3 linked regions of the Glaciimonas sp. PCH181 genome follow. The main gene of each other region encodes a partner of the protein of the gene in region 3 in a complex. Links are inferred from orthologs where the notes say so. Each region holds a gene or a part of one and is shown on either strand. Other genes may lie near its edges.

Region 1 (4,640 bases), 2.0 Mb from region 3 along the record:
CCAACATCGCGCGGGCGATAGTGCCTGCATCCACGTATTCCAGCTCGCCCCCAACCGGCACGCCACGCGCCAGACGGCTGACTTGCAGACCGCGTGCTTTCATGGTTTCGCTGATGTAATGCGCCGTCGCTTCGCCTTCATTGGTAAAGTTAGTCGCCAATACAACTTCTTTAACCACACCGTTAGTTGCGCGAACAATCAATTTTTCTAACTGCAAATCTTTAGGACCGATACCGTCTAGCGGTGACAAACGGCCCATCAAAACAAAATACAGTCCCTTGAAAGTCAGCGTCTGCTCAATCATTAACTGATCTGTCGGTGTTTCGACAACGCATAGCAATCTGGCGTCGCGCTCGGGATCGAGGCAGACTTCGCACAGTTCGTTTTCAGTGAATGTATTGCACATGGAACAGTGCTGAATTTTCTCGACTGCCTGGACCAGCGCACGGCCGAGCAATGCTGCGCCATCACGGTCATGCTGCAGCAAGTGATATGCCATGCGCTGTGCCGATTTAGGACCGACGCCGGGCAGATGACGCAATGCTTCTGTTAAAAAAGCCAGACTATTAGGGGTTTTCACATCAGACCTTAGAAACCACGATAAATCTTACGGCCCACCGGGGCATAGTGAAGAGTGGGCGGAAAAGGGTCACAAAAATGCTGCAATAATCTGCACCATTGCTGATATTGAAACGATTGCAAAAAACCGACTGTGTGATGCTCCAGCGTTTGCCAGCGAACAAATAAAATATACCGGTTTGGCTGCTCCAGACAACGCTGTAAATCGTGCGAAATACAACCAGGCATGGAGGTGAGAATTTTCTTCGCCTCCATGAAAGCCGTTTCAAACGCGGCTTCCTGTCCTGGAATAATATCTAACGTAGCAACATCAAGAATCATTGCAGAGTTTAAAACGGCAATTTGAAACCAGCTGGCATGCCAGCCGTCAGGCCTGACATTTTTTCTGCTGAAGTTTCTTCTGCCTTACGGACTGCATCGTTGAAAGCCGCTGCAACCAGATCTTCCAGCATATCTTTATCATCTGCCAGCAATGACGGATCGATAGTGACACGCTTGACCGCATTTTTACAGGTCATCAGGACTTTGACGAGACCGCCGCCAGATTCGCCTTCAACTTCGATCAAAGCCAGTTGATCCTGCGCTTTTTTCATATTATCTTGCATCGCTTGTGCTTGCTTCATCAAGCCTGCCAGTTGGCCTTTCATCATGGTATTTCTCCTGTTAAGTTAATCAGTGTCGTGCTTAGGCAAATGCTTAAGTACGGTGTAGTCGTTAATATTATCAATATTGCATTAGGTCGGCAATTTACCAGAACCCGGCTTTATCCGTCTTACGTCAGCGGTTTAATCGATCCCGGCACAATCATTGCGCCGAATTCGCGCACCATGCTTTGAATGAAGGGATCGTTTTTTGCCGTCTCTTCAGCTAGTCGCTGGCGCTCTGCTTGCTCCGCTTGTGCCCTGACGTTGGCGGTGTGGTGCACCACCCCAATTTCTGTTTCGACCCGTACCGGACGCCCAAACCGCTCGGACAATGCCGCAGCCAATTTTTCAACGTTACCGGACAAACGCAAAGTTTCCAGCGGAATCCGCAAATGCGCCTGAATAGTAGGACCGCTGCTATCGAATCGCAGTAATTCGCTTTGCTGCGCGAGTTGATGCGCTACGCCACGGACCGGCAACGTTGCCGCCAACGACGGCCAATTACCATCCCAGTTCAAGGATGCATCAGGAACATAAATAAATGCATCTGCGGGCGCTGGCTGCGATGGTGCCGGTGTATCGATACTGAGCACGGCGATGGGCTTGGCTGGCGCAGACGGTGTACGCATCTCGGTCGGCGGCGCTGTTCGTGCTGCAGGGCGGGCTTCCGAGCGCATTTTTGGCGTACTGTCATAGCCAGAATCAGAAAAATCATCGTCAGGCAAGTCCATCGGCAGCGGAATTTCCTCCTCCCACGGCGGCGGCGATGCACTGGATGCCGACGCTTTTGGTGCTGGTGCAGGCGGTAACTTAACCTCTGGTTTGACGATCTCTGGCTGCGGTCTGACAACCATTGCAGGCTTGCTGACCGGCGCAACGACAGCTACCGGTGCAGGTTGCGCTGCCGGAGTCGCCATCGGACGTTTGCTAGCAACGCCACCGCGGGCAGCGGCTAATGCTGCCATGCGCGGGCTAAGCGTCTCATCTGCACGCGCAACCGGAGCGCTGGCAGAGGCAACTTGCGGAAGACTGCTTAAACGGGCTGCCGGTGGCGATGGCGCTATAGAAGTCGGCGCTCTCTCAGCCATAGACGCTGGTGCGGATGGCCGCGATGGGGCAACTTGACGCGCTTGCACTGGCGCAGCGACGGCATTTTCACCCGGCCCTGAACCTGGCTGCGGCCGAAACGCCAACATACGCAACAATGTCATCGAAAATCCGGCGTACTCATCCGGTGCCAGACCCAACTCATTGCGGCCATGCACCACAATTTGATAAAACAACTGAATTTCTTCTGCATCAAAGGCCGAAGCAAGGCGCATCACGTCTTCGCGCTCCGGCAAATCTTCTGCTAGTGCTGCGGGAACACTTTGGGCCAATGCAATCCGATGTAATAAAGTGCCCAGATCTTGCAACGCTGCACTATAAGACAAGCTGCGAATCGCCATTTCGTCGGCAACGGCCAGTAAACCAGCGCCATCATTCGCCGCCAGAGCATCCAGTACGCGGATCAAATAAGTCTGATCAAGCGATCCCAACATGCCCTGCACTGCTTCCAAAGTTACCTTGCCAGCCGCATACGCAATCGCCTGATCGGTCAACGATAAAGCGTCGCGCATCGAGCCATGCGCACCCTGCGCCAGCAACCGTAAAGCAGGTGTCTCAAAAGCAATTTGTTCCTGCCCAAGGATATTGTCGAGGTGGCTGATGATGTGGCCGGGCGGCATCTGTTTCAGATTAAATTGCAGACAACGCGACAGCACGGTAACGGGGATTTTTTGCGGATCGGTGGTTGCCAGGATGAACTTCACATGTTCGGGCGGCTCTTCCAGCGTTTTCAGCATCGAATTGAAGGCATGATTGGTCAGCATGTGGACTTCATCGATCATGTAGACCTTAAAGCGGGCATTTGATGGCGCGTACACCGCCTGCTCCAGCAACTGGGCCATTTCATCGACGCCGCGATTAGAAGCGGCATCCATTTCAATGTAATCGACAAAACGTCCGGCATCGATCGCTACGCAAGCGTCGCATACGCCGCATGGTTGCGCAGTAATGCCGCCGTTGCCATCGATACCCTGACAATTTAACGCCTTGGCAAGAATCCGCGACAGCGTGGTTTTGCCTACACCACGTGTGCCTGTGAACAGATAAGCATGATGCAAGCGCTGTTGTTCCAGCGCATGTGTCAACGCCCGGACGACGTGTTCCTGACCAACCAGCGTCTCGAAACTTCTTGGGCGATATTTACGGGCAAGGACTTGATATGACATAGGTAGCGGGCGCTCGTTGCTGGCAGTTAAATACAACCAGCATTTTACCTTAGAGGAAGCGCGCATAAGGTTTTTAAGAAAGCTGCCCGAATCTACGGCAAATCACATCATCCGGAGACTGGCACGCAAGCCAAATTCGGTCTACGCTAGCAGCACAATCGTTGCAACTCACCAGCGACAAATACAGTCGTCAGTCAGGAGATTTCCATGCAAGCGTCAACGCCGCAAGCCGAACTACACGCCAACAATCAGGTCCCCGAGCTGACCGACAATAATCTCTACGCCGACGATTCGGTGTTAATGGCCGGGGTACAACGGCACCACGCCGGTTGGCACGCTGCTGAATTAGCGCGCTATGGCGCAGAATTGGGCAGCAAGGAAGTGTGGAATCTTGCCGAATTAGCAAATCGCCACGCGCCAGAATTGCAACGTTACGACCGCGCCGGAAATCGCATCGATGTAGTCGAATTTCATCCTGCCTGGCATACCCTGCTAGGCATGCTGCGGCGCGAGAATTTGCATGCGTTGCCGTGGTCCACACCTAAAACCGGTAGCCATGTAGCGCGTGCAGCAGGCTATTTTTTGCATGCACAGGTTGAATCCGGATCGCTGTGCCCCACCACCATGACCTTCGCCTCAATTCCAGTTCTACAACAGGAACCGGCCTTATTCGCCGCCTTGCAAGCCAAATTGTATGCCTGCGACCACGATAGCCGCGACCTGCCGCTGGCGCAAAAAACCGCCATGCTGATCGGTATGGGGATGACCGAAAAGCAAGGCGGCTCCGACGTGCGCTCCAATACCACGCTGGCGACGCCTATTCCCGGCGGCGGCGGACGCGGTGCGGATTACACGCTAACGGGCCATAAATGGTTTTTTTCCGCGCCGATGTGCGACGCGCACATGGTATTAGCGCGCACAGAGTTGGGGCTGAGTTGTTTTTTTGTACCGCGCTGGCGGCCGGACGGCAGCAAGAATACGTTGCTGGTCCAAAGGTTAAAGGACAAACTCGGCAATCGCTCCAACTCTAGCAGCGAAGTCGAATTTGATGCTGCTTTCGGCATTATGGTCGGCGACGAAGGCCGCGGGATCGCCACCATTATCGAAATGGCAAACCACACCCGGCTTGATTGCGTGATCGGCA
Region 2 (4,593 bases), on a different replicon or contig from region 3:
CAGTTTGTCGGCATTGAATTCGTCCGGGCCGATGCTGGTGCCTAGCGTCGCGATCAAGGTCGTGATCTGCTCTGACGATAGCATTTTTTCGAAGCGTGCTTTTTCGACGTTCAAGACTTTACCGCGCAATGGCAGAATCGCCTGAAATTTACGGTCGCGGCCTTGCTTGGCTGAACCGCCCGCAGAGTCACCCTCGACGATGTAAAGTTCGCATAATGCGGGATCTTTTTCCTGGCAATCGGCAAGTTTGGAGGATAAACCGAGGCCATCCATCACGCCTTTACGACGGGTCAGCTCACGCGCTTTACGCGCTGCATCACGGGCACGTGCAGCTTCGACGATTTTGCCGCAGATGATTTTGGCGTCGTTTGGTTTTTCTTGCAGATAGTCGCTGAGTGTTCTGGCGACAATTTCTTCGACCGGCAAACGCACTTCGCTGGAGACAAGTTTGTCTTTGGTTTGCGAACTGAATTTTGGCTCAGGGACTTTGACTGATAACACGCAAGTCAGGCCCTCGCGCATGTCGTCGCCGCTGGTTTCGACTTTGGCGCGTTTGGCGAAATCATGTTCTTCGATGTACTTGTTCAGTACACGAGTCATCGCTGCACGCAGGCCGGTGAGATGGGTACCGCCGTCGCGTTGCGGGATGTTATTGGTGAAGCATAATACTTGCTCGTTATAGGCGTCATTCCATTGCATGGAGACGTCGACTGTGACGCCTTCTTTTTCGCCTGTCGCCTGAAAAATCGTTGGGTGCAATACGCTTTTGTTTTTGTTGATGTATTCAACGAAACCGCGTGTGCCGCCTTCGAACGCGAAAAGTTCTTCTTTGCCGGTGCGTTGATCGGTCAGTTTGATACGCACACCGTTGTTCAGGAACGATAATTCGCGGATACGCTTGGCTAGAATTTCGTAGTGGAATTCGACGTGTGTAAAAATTTCTTCGTCGGCCCAGAAGTGCACTTCCGTACCGCGCTTGTCGGTGTCGCCAATGACTTTGATGGGCGATACGATCATGCCGTCTATGGTTTCGATGTCACGATTTTGCGGTACGCCGCGTACGAATTCCATGAAATGGACTTTGCCATCGCGACGGATGGTGAGCTTCAATAACTTGGACAAACCGTTGACGCAAGAAACGCCCACGCCATGCAAACCGCCGGAAACTTTATAAGAGTTTTGATCGAATTTACCGCCAGCGTGCAACTCGGTCATGACGATTTCGGCTGCGCTGCGCTTAGGTTCGTGCTTGTCGTCAAACTTGATGCCGGTGGGGACGCCACGGCCATTGTCGGTGACGGAAATCGAATTATCAGAATGGATCGTGACGTTGATTTCGGTGCAATGACCGGCTAACGATTCGTCGATGGAGTTGTCCAGAACTTCAAACACCAGATGATGCAAGCCGGTGCCGTCTGAAGTGTCGCCGATGTACATCCCCGGACGTTTTCGTACTGCTTCCAGACCTTCGAGGATCTGAATTGAGGACGCGCCGTACGCATTTGGTGGCGGCTGATTGGTGTTGTCTTGAGGGATTGATGACATGGCTACCTTCTGAATAAACTGCTACAAAAACATGAATCCAAGCTAATGATCTGCTAATCGGATGAACTAACAAAAATGGTGGATTTTCTGATCAGGCTAATTACAAACCGCAGTGATAGCAGAACTATCGCTATGGGATTTGGAACGACGCATGGAGGAAAAAGACGCTTTTATGTTCAATTCTTTACGAAACAGACCAGTATACCCGCAGCTGGGGGATTTCTTAAATGTGACTAAGGGGCCGAAGCCCCTTTATTCACGATATACACTGTTTAACGCGATTTATGACGGGTTTAATGATTAGATCGACTTGCTTATGCAAAAATTAAATACGCATCGGCATAACGACGTATTTAAAGTCGGCGTTTTCTGGCACGGTGATTAATGCAGATGAATTAGCATCGCCAAGGGCAATATTAACGTTGTCGCCCTTGAGGTTGTTGAGCACGTCGAGCAAATAAGTGACGTTGAAACCAATGTCGACACTGTCGCCGCCGTAGTCGATTTCTAGTTCTTCAATCGCCTCTTCCTGATCGGCATTGGTCGAGCTGATTTTCAGGCTGCCTGGGGTAACGACCCAGCGCACGCCCTTGAACTTGTCGCTGGTCATAATGGCGGCGCGTTGCAACGAGCGCAGCAAACGATCCCGGCCGATGGTGAAATCGTTCTTGTAACCTTTAGGTACTACGCGGGTGTAATCCGGGAATTTGCCTTCTACCAGTTTCGAAATCAGTTCGATATCGGCAAACGATAGTTTGACCTGATTGTTGGCGATTTCTAGTTGAACTGGCTCGTCGGTTTCTTCTAACAAACGTTGTAGTTCGATGATGGTTTTGCGCGGAATGATGACTTCCTGCCGTGCGAATTCTTGCTCTGTCGCTACTTGGCAAAATGCCAGACGGTGACCATCGGTGGCGACGGCGATCACGTTGTTGCCATCCAGCACTAATAACAGGCCGTTGAGGTAGTAACGAATGTCCTGCTGCGCCATCGAAAAATGGACCATATTGAACAAATGCTTGAGCGTCTTTTGCGGCAGCGTGACCGTTGCGTTGTAATGCTCAGCCTGGGCAACTGTCGGAAACTCTTCGGCGGCCAGTGTTTGCAGCGCGAAACGCGATTTGCCGGATTGCACCGTCATGCGCTTGTTGCTTAATGTTAACGACACTTCGCCGGATTCTGGCAACGCGCGCAGAATATCGAGCAGCTTACGGGCAGCGACGGTGGTGGCGGCAACTTCAGCACCGCTACCGACATTTGCATTGGTCGTAATTTGCACTTCAATGTCAGTTGATAGAAAAGAAACTTTTTCGCCGTCCTTGCGTATGAGGATATTGGCCAGAATCGGCAATGTGTGCCGACGCTCGACAATACCGCTCACGATCTGCAGTGGCCGGAGAAGAGTATCTCGGTGGGTTTTGACCAATTGCATAGCTATATCCTTATTATCTGAAATTCAACAAATATCGCTTCATTTTACCCAATCTTAGTGGGCCTTGAACCAGTCTATCAATGTAACTTAATTCGACTACTTACGAATGACATCGCGATCAAATCTAAGGTTAAATGCCTGATTATTTATCACTTTTACGATCACACTGACATTCAACCAACATTTCAACCAGATAACTTATGCGTACTTCTACCCGTTTGTACTGCACAAAAAAACCACACTTATCGTGTCGTAATAATGTCGACGCGTAATGTTATCCACAGGCTGGCAAGCATTTCTAGTACTCATCGACGTCACAATTGCATATTGAAAAATTAACCTTTTAAGGTTTGCTCCAATACGTGCAATTCGTGATTACATTCGGGATTTTTAGTCCGATCACCGGCGATCTTGCGCACCGCGTGTAAAACCGTGGTGTGATCGCGTCCGCCGAACAATTCCCCAATTTCTGGCAAGCTCTTTTGGGTGAGTTCTTTGGCCAGATACATCGCAATCTGACGTGGCCGGGCGATATTCGCGGGGCGTTTTTTGGAATACATATCCGCGACTTTGATATTGAAGAAGTCGGCGACTGTTTTCTGGATATTTTCGACGGAAATCTGGCGATTCTGCACAGATAGCAGATCTTTCAGCGCATCCTTGACGATATCAATCGTGATGTCTTTACCATGGAAACGGGAATAAGCCAGGATTTTACGCAGCGCGCCTTCCAGTTCGCGGACGTTGGAACGCAGATGTTTGGCGACAAAAAAGGCTACATCGTCGGAGAATGTAACGCCTTCGGATGCCGCTTTTTTAAGCAAAATAGCCACGCGCATTTCAAGTTCAGGCGGCTCTATCGCGACGGTCAGACCGGAATCGAAGCGGGAAATCAAACGATCATCCATGCCGGTGATTTCTTTTGGATAAGTATCACTGGTGATAATAATTTGTTTCTTTGCGGCAATTAAAGCTTCGAATGCGTAAAAGAATTCTTCTTGGGTGCGACTCTTGCCACCGAAGAATTGAATATCATCGATCAGCAATAAATCTAGCGAATGATAGTACCGCTTGAAATCGTCAAAACCTTTACGTTGGTAAGCGGTCACTACGTCGCGAACGTACTGTTCTGCATGGATGTAGCGAATTTTCGACGAAGGATTATCGGCCAGAAGCTGATTACCGATAGCGTGAATCAGATGGGTTTTACCGAGGCCAACACCGCCATAAAGGAAGAGCGGGTTATACGAAACGCCCGGATTATTTGCGACCTGAATCGCCGCGGCGCGGGCTAACTGGTTAGCTTTTCCGGTCACAAAACTGTCAAAACTTAGTTCAGTATTGATACGCGACTGGTCGCGGCGCGCGATGACCGCACTCGATTCAGCCTGCGTATCCGGCATGCGATCATAGTGACTATTACCGTTGTTGTTGCTCATGCCACCATTGGAAAATGCTGGCGATGGGTTCGGATGCGCACCATCCAATGCAACCGGCATGGTAGAAACACTTGGCTTACGGGCAACATTAGTTCGCGGGTCCAGCATAAACTGCACGTCTATTGGCATTTCCCAAAATTCTGCTGCCAACGTCGTGATGCGGCTAGCAAACTGCGT
Region 3 (4,599 bases):
GTGATTACTGTCGGAGAACCAATGCCATTTACCATTCTGCCGGGCAGCGGTCTTGATAGCGTCGTTCAGCAAATTGCTAGCGCAGGTGTGCCGGTGAATCCTGAGTTGCTTGGTTTGTTAGTCCGACTGACCGGGAAAAGTGGCAAGCTGAAGGCAGGCAGCTATGAAATAAAACCGGGCACCACGCCTTTGCGCCTGATTACACAATTGGTGCGTGGCGAATTTGCGCAGGAATCGCTGACGGTGATCGAGGGCTGGACATTCCGTCAGATGCGGCAGGCTGTCGCCGCGCAGACTGCGTTGAAGCACGATACGGCGACGCTGACGGATGCTGAATTGATGGCTAAAATTACGACTGACTACACGCTTCCAGAGGGGCTATTTGCGCCGGATACGTATTTATTCGCAAAAGGGTCCAGTGATTTGCAGGTGTATAAACAGGCGCATGCGTTATTGTTGAAGCGTTTGAACGCCGCATGGGAAAACCGCGATTCCACGTTACCCTATAAAACGCCCTATGAAGCGCTCATCATGGCCTCAATTGTCGAGAAGGAAACCGGGCGCAAGGCAGAACGGACGAATATTGCAGGCGTATTTATCAATCGGCTGCGGATTGGCATGTTGTTGCAAACCGATCCAACGGTGATTTATGGGATGGGGGATCAATATAAAGGCAGCATCCGCAGACGCGATCTGACGACTGATACGCCCTACAATACCTATACGCGTCCGGGATTGCCGCCGACCCCGATTTCGTTGCCCGGCGATGAGTCGTTGCACGCGGCGATGAATCCGGCAAAAACCGATGCACTGTATTTTGTGGCAAAGGGTGATGGTAGCAGTCACTTTTCGAGTAATCTCAGCGAGCATAATCAGGCAGTGAATAAGTACCAGCGTTGATCTGGTTCCCTGCGCTTTACAGAAATAAGCAAAACACTCTATGGATTTATGAAATCAGCAAAATTTATTACCTTTGAAGGCATCGACGGTGCGGGAAAATCAACCCATATTGGTTACGTCGCCGGGTTGTTGCAACAGCGTGGACTGACGGTGGTCTCTACTCGAGAGCCGGGCGGCACCGCGCTGGGTGAAGCATTGCGCGAACTTGTCCTGCATCAAAAAATGCATCTGGAAACCGAGGCGATGCTGATGTTTGCCTCTCGTCGCGAACATCTGGCGCAGGTCATTGAACCAGCGCTGGCGCGTGGGGAATGGGTCGTTTCCGATCGGTTTACCGATGCAACTTTTGCGTATCAGGGTGGTGGTAGAAAACTATCGCGGGATAAGCTGGATGTTTTGGAGCAATGGGTACATCCGCATTTGCAGCCGGATTTGACTTTGCTGTTTGATGTGCCGCTGGAGGTAGCGCGGGCGCGACTGGATGCAACCCGTGATCTGGATAAATTTGAGCAGGAAAAAGCCACCTTTTTTGCCGATACCCGGGCTGAGTATTTACGCCGCGCCGCACAGTTTCCCGACCGTTTTCGCATCATTGATTCGACGCAGACAATAGCGGATATTCAACAGACGTTAGCGCAGATCGTTGCGACGCTGTAGCAAAGCGTTGTTTGGGCGAATATCGGCGTATGGTGTAAATATTAAGAATAAGCCGCTTCATCATTAAGATTGTTCATGACTAATTCGATATTTCCGTGGCAAATAAATGCCTGGCAGCAACTTCAGCAAATGCGACCGCGCATGCCGCATGCGATCCTGTTTCATGGCGCTGAAGGTATAGGTAAAACTATATTTGCCGAACAGTTCGCGCAGTCGCTGTTTTGCGAAAAGCCGCTAGCCGATGGTCAAGCCTGTGGCGTATGTGGATCATGTGGTTGGTTCATGCAGCAGAATCATCCCGATTATCGTCGTGTGCGCCCTGAAATTCTCGAAGATGAGGATAGTCGCGAAGGCGGCGAGGGCGCTGATGATGGCGACAAGAAAACAGCGAAGGCGACCAAAGCACCGTCGAAAGAAATTAAGATTGATCAAATTCGTGCATTAGCCGGATTTATGAATATCTCCACCCATCGTCAAGGCCAACGCGTAGTGGTGCTGTATCCGGCGGAGGCCTTAAACGCCGCCGCCGCCAATGCGTTGCTGAAAACCCTGGAAGAACCTCCGCCGAACACCGTATTTTTATTAATATCAAATAGTCTGGATCGATTGTTGCCGACGATATTGTCGCGTTGTCGCAAGTTTCCGATGCCGCTGCCTTCACCGCAAGAAGCGCTTGGCTGGCTCAAACAACAAGGCGTGGCTGACGCTGATATGTGGTTGGCAGAGCAGGGCGGCGCGCCACTGACCGCGCAGGCGCAGTCGCAAAGTGATGGCCGTGAATTGATAGATGCGCTGCTGGCCTATTTGAGTGCACCCAGTATCGACGCAGCGTTGAAATGTGCCGAACGGGTGCAGAAAACCCCTGTGGTTGAGCTGCTCGGGTGGCAGCAGCGCTGGCTCTATGATGTATTTTCGCTGAAGATGGCGGGTTCTGTGCGGTATTATCCACGTCATAAAAAGACATTGACGGCATTGGCGGCACGCACGCAAACCGGCGAATTATTACGATTATTGAAAGCCAGTAACGACAGACGGGCCATCGCAGAACATCCGTTGTCGGCAAGACTTTTTATTGAAGATATGCTGTTGGATTACGCAAAAATTTTTGCATGACATTTTTCAGGACTGATTTATCTGAGTCAATTTTGATTATTCAATAGGAGATGTGCATGGCAGAAAATACAATCGGCGGCGTGGCAGGGATAAGCGGCATTAAGTTAGCCAGGCCGACTGTATTGTCGCTGGCGATCAAAGAAAAATCGGCTTTATATGCGGCCTATATGCCATTCTTAACGAACGGCGGCATATTCGTGCCGACCAGCAAGGCTTATTTGGTAGGGGACGAGATTTATTTGATTCTCAGTCTCATGGAAGATCCCGCCAAATATCCTATCGCTGGCAAGGTCGCCTGGATTACACCGTCCGGCGCGAATAACAATCGGGCGCAAGGCATCGGCGTGCATTTTCCCGACGACGAAAGCGGCCTCCGTTTGCGTACACGTATTGAAGAAATCTTGGGTTCCGCATTGGGCTCAAGCCGTCCCACTCACACTTTATAAACATGAAATATCATCATCGACTGGCAGTGCAGCAGGATTTGGACGCAATCGTTGCGATTTACAACAGTACCGTTGCGTCGCGTGACGTCACCGCCGATACGGAACCGGTATCGGTTGCTTCCCGGCAAGCGTGGTTCGATCATCACAACCCGACGCTGCGCCCGCTGTGGGTGGTTGAGCAGTCCACTGATGATAACGATACCGCGTTGCCGACCATTCTCGGCTGGCTTTCGTACTCGGATTTTTACGGTCGTCCGGCTTACTCTGGCACGGCTGAAATTTCTGTCTATATTCACGAAGCTGCGCGAGGCATGGGGATTGGTCGTTATTTGATGGAAGCGGCAATTGCCTATGCGCCGCACGTTGCGGTGCATACTTTATTGGGGTTTGTTTTTGGTCATAACGAACCAAGTCTGAAATTGTTTGATGTATTCGGCTTTGAGCGTTGGGCCAACATGCCACGCGTGGCAACGCTGGACGGGATAGAGCGTGATTTGGTGATTTTAGGTAAACGCGTCGCATAAAATTTCTACAATTTGTTATTCCCGTTTGTCAGGGCGAAATCGTCATAAGAAATCGCCGTGACAAACAGGCGATTCTCGTAATATTGCATCGTTTTTCTTGCCTCCCTTTTCTATTCTGAGAAGAGGATTTTTATACTGCTTCTGTCCTGTTTCCGCCCATGTATATCGACTCTCACTGCCATATTAATTTTCCTGAGCTGGCTGCCAAAATGCCGGAAATTCTGGCTAAGATGGCAGAAAATAAGGTGACTCACGCGCTCTGCGTTTCGGTCGATTTACCTGATTTTCCGCAGGTGCTGGAATTGGCTAAAACCTATCCGCACATCTACGCCTCGGTGGGCGTGCATCCCGACTACGAAGATACGCCGGAACCGACAGTAGACGACTTGATTCGCTTGTCCGATCATCCGAAAATTATCGCGATTGGCGAAACCGGCCTGGATTACTTTCGGTTGAAGGGCGATCTCGAATGGCAGCGCGAGCGCTTTCGTCGTCACATCCGGGCTTCGCGGGCGACTGGGAAGCCGCTCATTATTCATACGCGCGCCGCCTCCGAAGATACGATAAAAATTATGCTTGAAGAAGGTGCCGGGACCAATGCCGGTGGCGCGGGCGGTGTGATGCATTGCTTCACTGAATCACTGGCGGTGGCGGAGGCGGCGATCCAGATGGGCTTCTATATTTCTTTTTCCGGTATCGTTACTTTTAAGAGCGCAAAAGATTTGCAGGCGGTGGCGTTAGCGGTGCCGCTAGAACATATTCTGATCGAGACCGATTCGCCCTATCTTGCCCCCGTGCCGCATCGTGGCAAGATGAACGAACCAGGATTGGTGATACATGTCGCGGAATATCTCGCGAATCTTAAAGGTGTGCCGCTGACAACAATAGCCCAACAGACCACGGATAATTTTTTTACATTATTCAAACTTTCACCAGAGGCCGCCAATGCTTAATTTCGC

The links.
Region 1: the proteins of C7W93_RS00585 (region 3) and C7W93_RS09725 are in contact, whole or in part, in a cryo-EM structure (PDB 8GIZ), measured with the Escherichia coli proteins. The link is inferred for Glaciimonas sp. PCH181 from one-to-one orthologs.
Region 2: the proteins of C7W93_RS00585 (region 3) and dnaN are in contact, whole or in part, in a cryo-EM structure (PDB 8GIZ), measured with the Escherichia coli proteins. The link is inferred for Glaciimonas sp. PCH181 from one-to-one orthologs.

Annotation. Positions count from the first base shown.
Region 1 is NZ_PYFP01000001.1:2,099,634-2,104,273, forward strand. Bases 925-3,900 are described here. They hold C7W93_RS09725 (DNA polymerase III subunit gamma/tau), read right to left. Parts: upstream 3,497-3,900; coding sequence 1,352-3,496; downstream 925-1,351. Other genes in these bases: C7W93_RS09720 (YbaB/EbfC family nucleoid-associated protein), read right to left, coding at 925-1,229; C7W93_RS09730 (isovaleryl-CoA dehydrogenase), read left to right, coding at 3,704-3,900. In the rest of the region: recombination mediator RecR, read right to left, coding at 1-580; C7W93_RS09715 (antibiotic biosynthesis monooxygenase), read right to left, coding at 589-900; more of C7W93_RS09720, read right to left, coding at 909-924; more of C7W93_RS09730, read left to right, coding at 3,901-4,640. UniProt on the Escherichia coli protein: Part of the beta sliding clamp loading complex, which hydrolyzes ATP to load the beta clamp onto primed DNA to form the DNA replication pre-initiation complex.
Region 2 is NZ_PYFP01000002.1:1,174,522-1,179,114, forward strand. Bases 925-3,853 are described here. They hold dnaN (DNA polymerase III subunit beta), read right to left. Parts: upstream 2,978-3,853; coding sequence 1,871-2,977; downstream 925-1,870. Other genes in these bases: gyrB (DNA topoisomerase (ATP-hydrolyzing) subunit B), read right to left, coding at 925-1,545; dnaA (chromosomal replication initiator protein DnaA), read right to left, coding at 3,313-3,853. In the rest of the region: more of gyrB, read right to left, coding at 1-924; more of dnaA, read right to left, coding at 3,854-4,593. UniProt on the Escherichia coli protein: Confers DNA tethering and processivity to DNA polymerases and other proteins. Acts as a clamp, forming a ring around DNA (a reaction catalyzed by the clamp-loading complex) which diffuses in an ATP-independent manner freely and bidirectionally along dsDNA.
Region 3 is NZ_PYFP01000001.1:132,084-136,682, forward strand. Bases 717-3,651 are described here. They hold C7W93_RS00585 (DNA polymerase III subunit delta'), read left to right. Parts: upstream 717-1,632; coding sequence 1,633-2,670; downstream 2,671-3,651. Other genes in these bases: mltG (endolytic transglycosylase MltG), read left to right, coding at 717-900; tmk (dTMP kinase), read left to right, coding at 949-1,557; C7W93_RS00590 (PilZ domain-containing protein), read left to right, coding at 2,727-3,116; C7W93_RS00595 (GNAT family N-acetyltransferase), read left to right, coding at 3,119-3,640. Outside these bases: more of mltG, read left to right, coding at 1-716; C7W93_RS00600 (TatD family hydrolase), read left to right, coding at 3,799-4,593; C7W93_RS00605 (ankyrin repeat domain-containing protein), read left to right, coding at 4,586-4,599. UniProt on the Escherichia coli protein: Part of the beta sliding clamp loading complex, which hydrolyzes ATP to load the beta clamp onto primed DNA to form the DNA replication pre-initiation complex.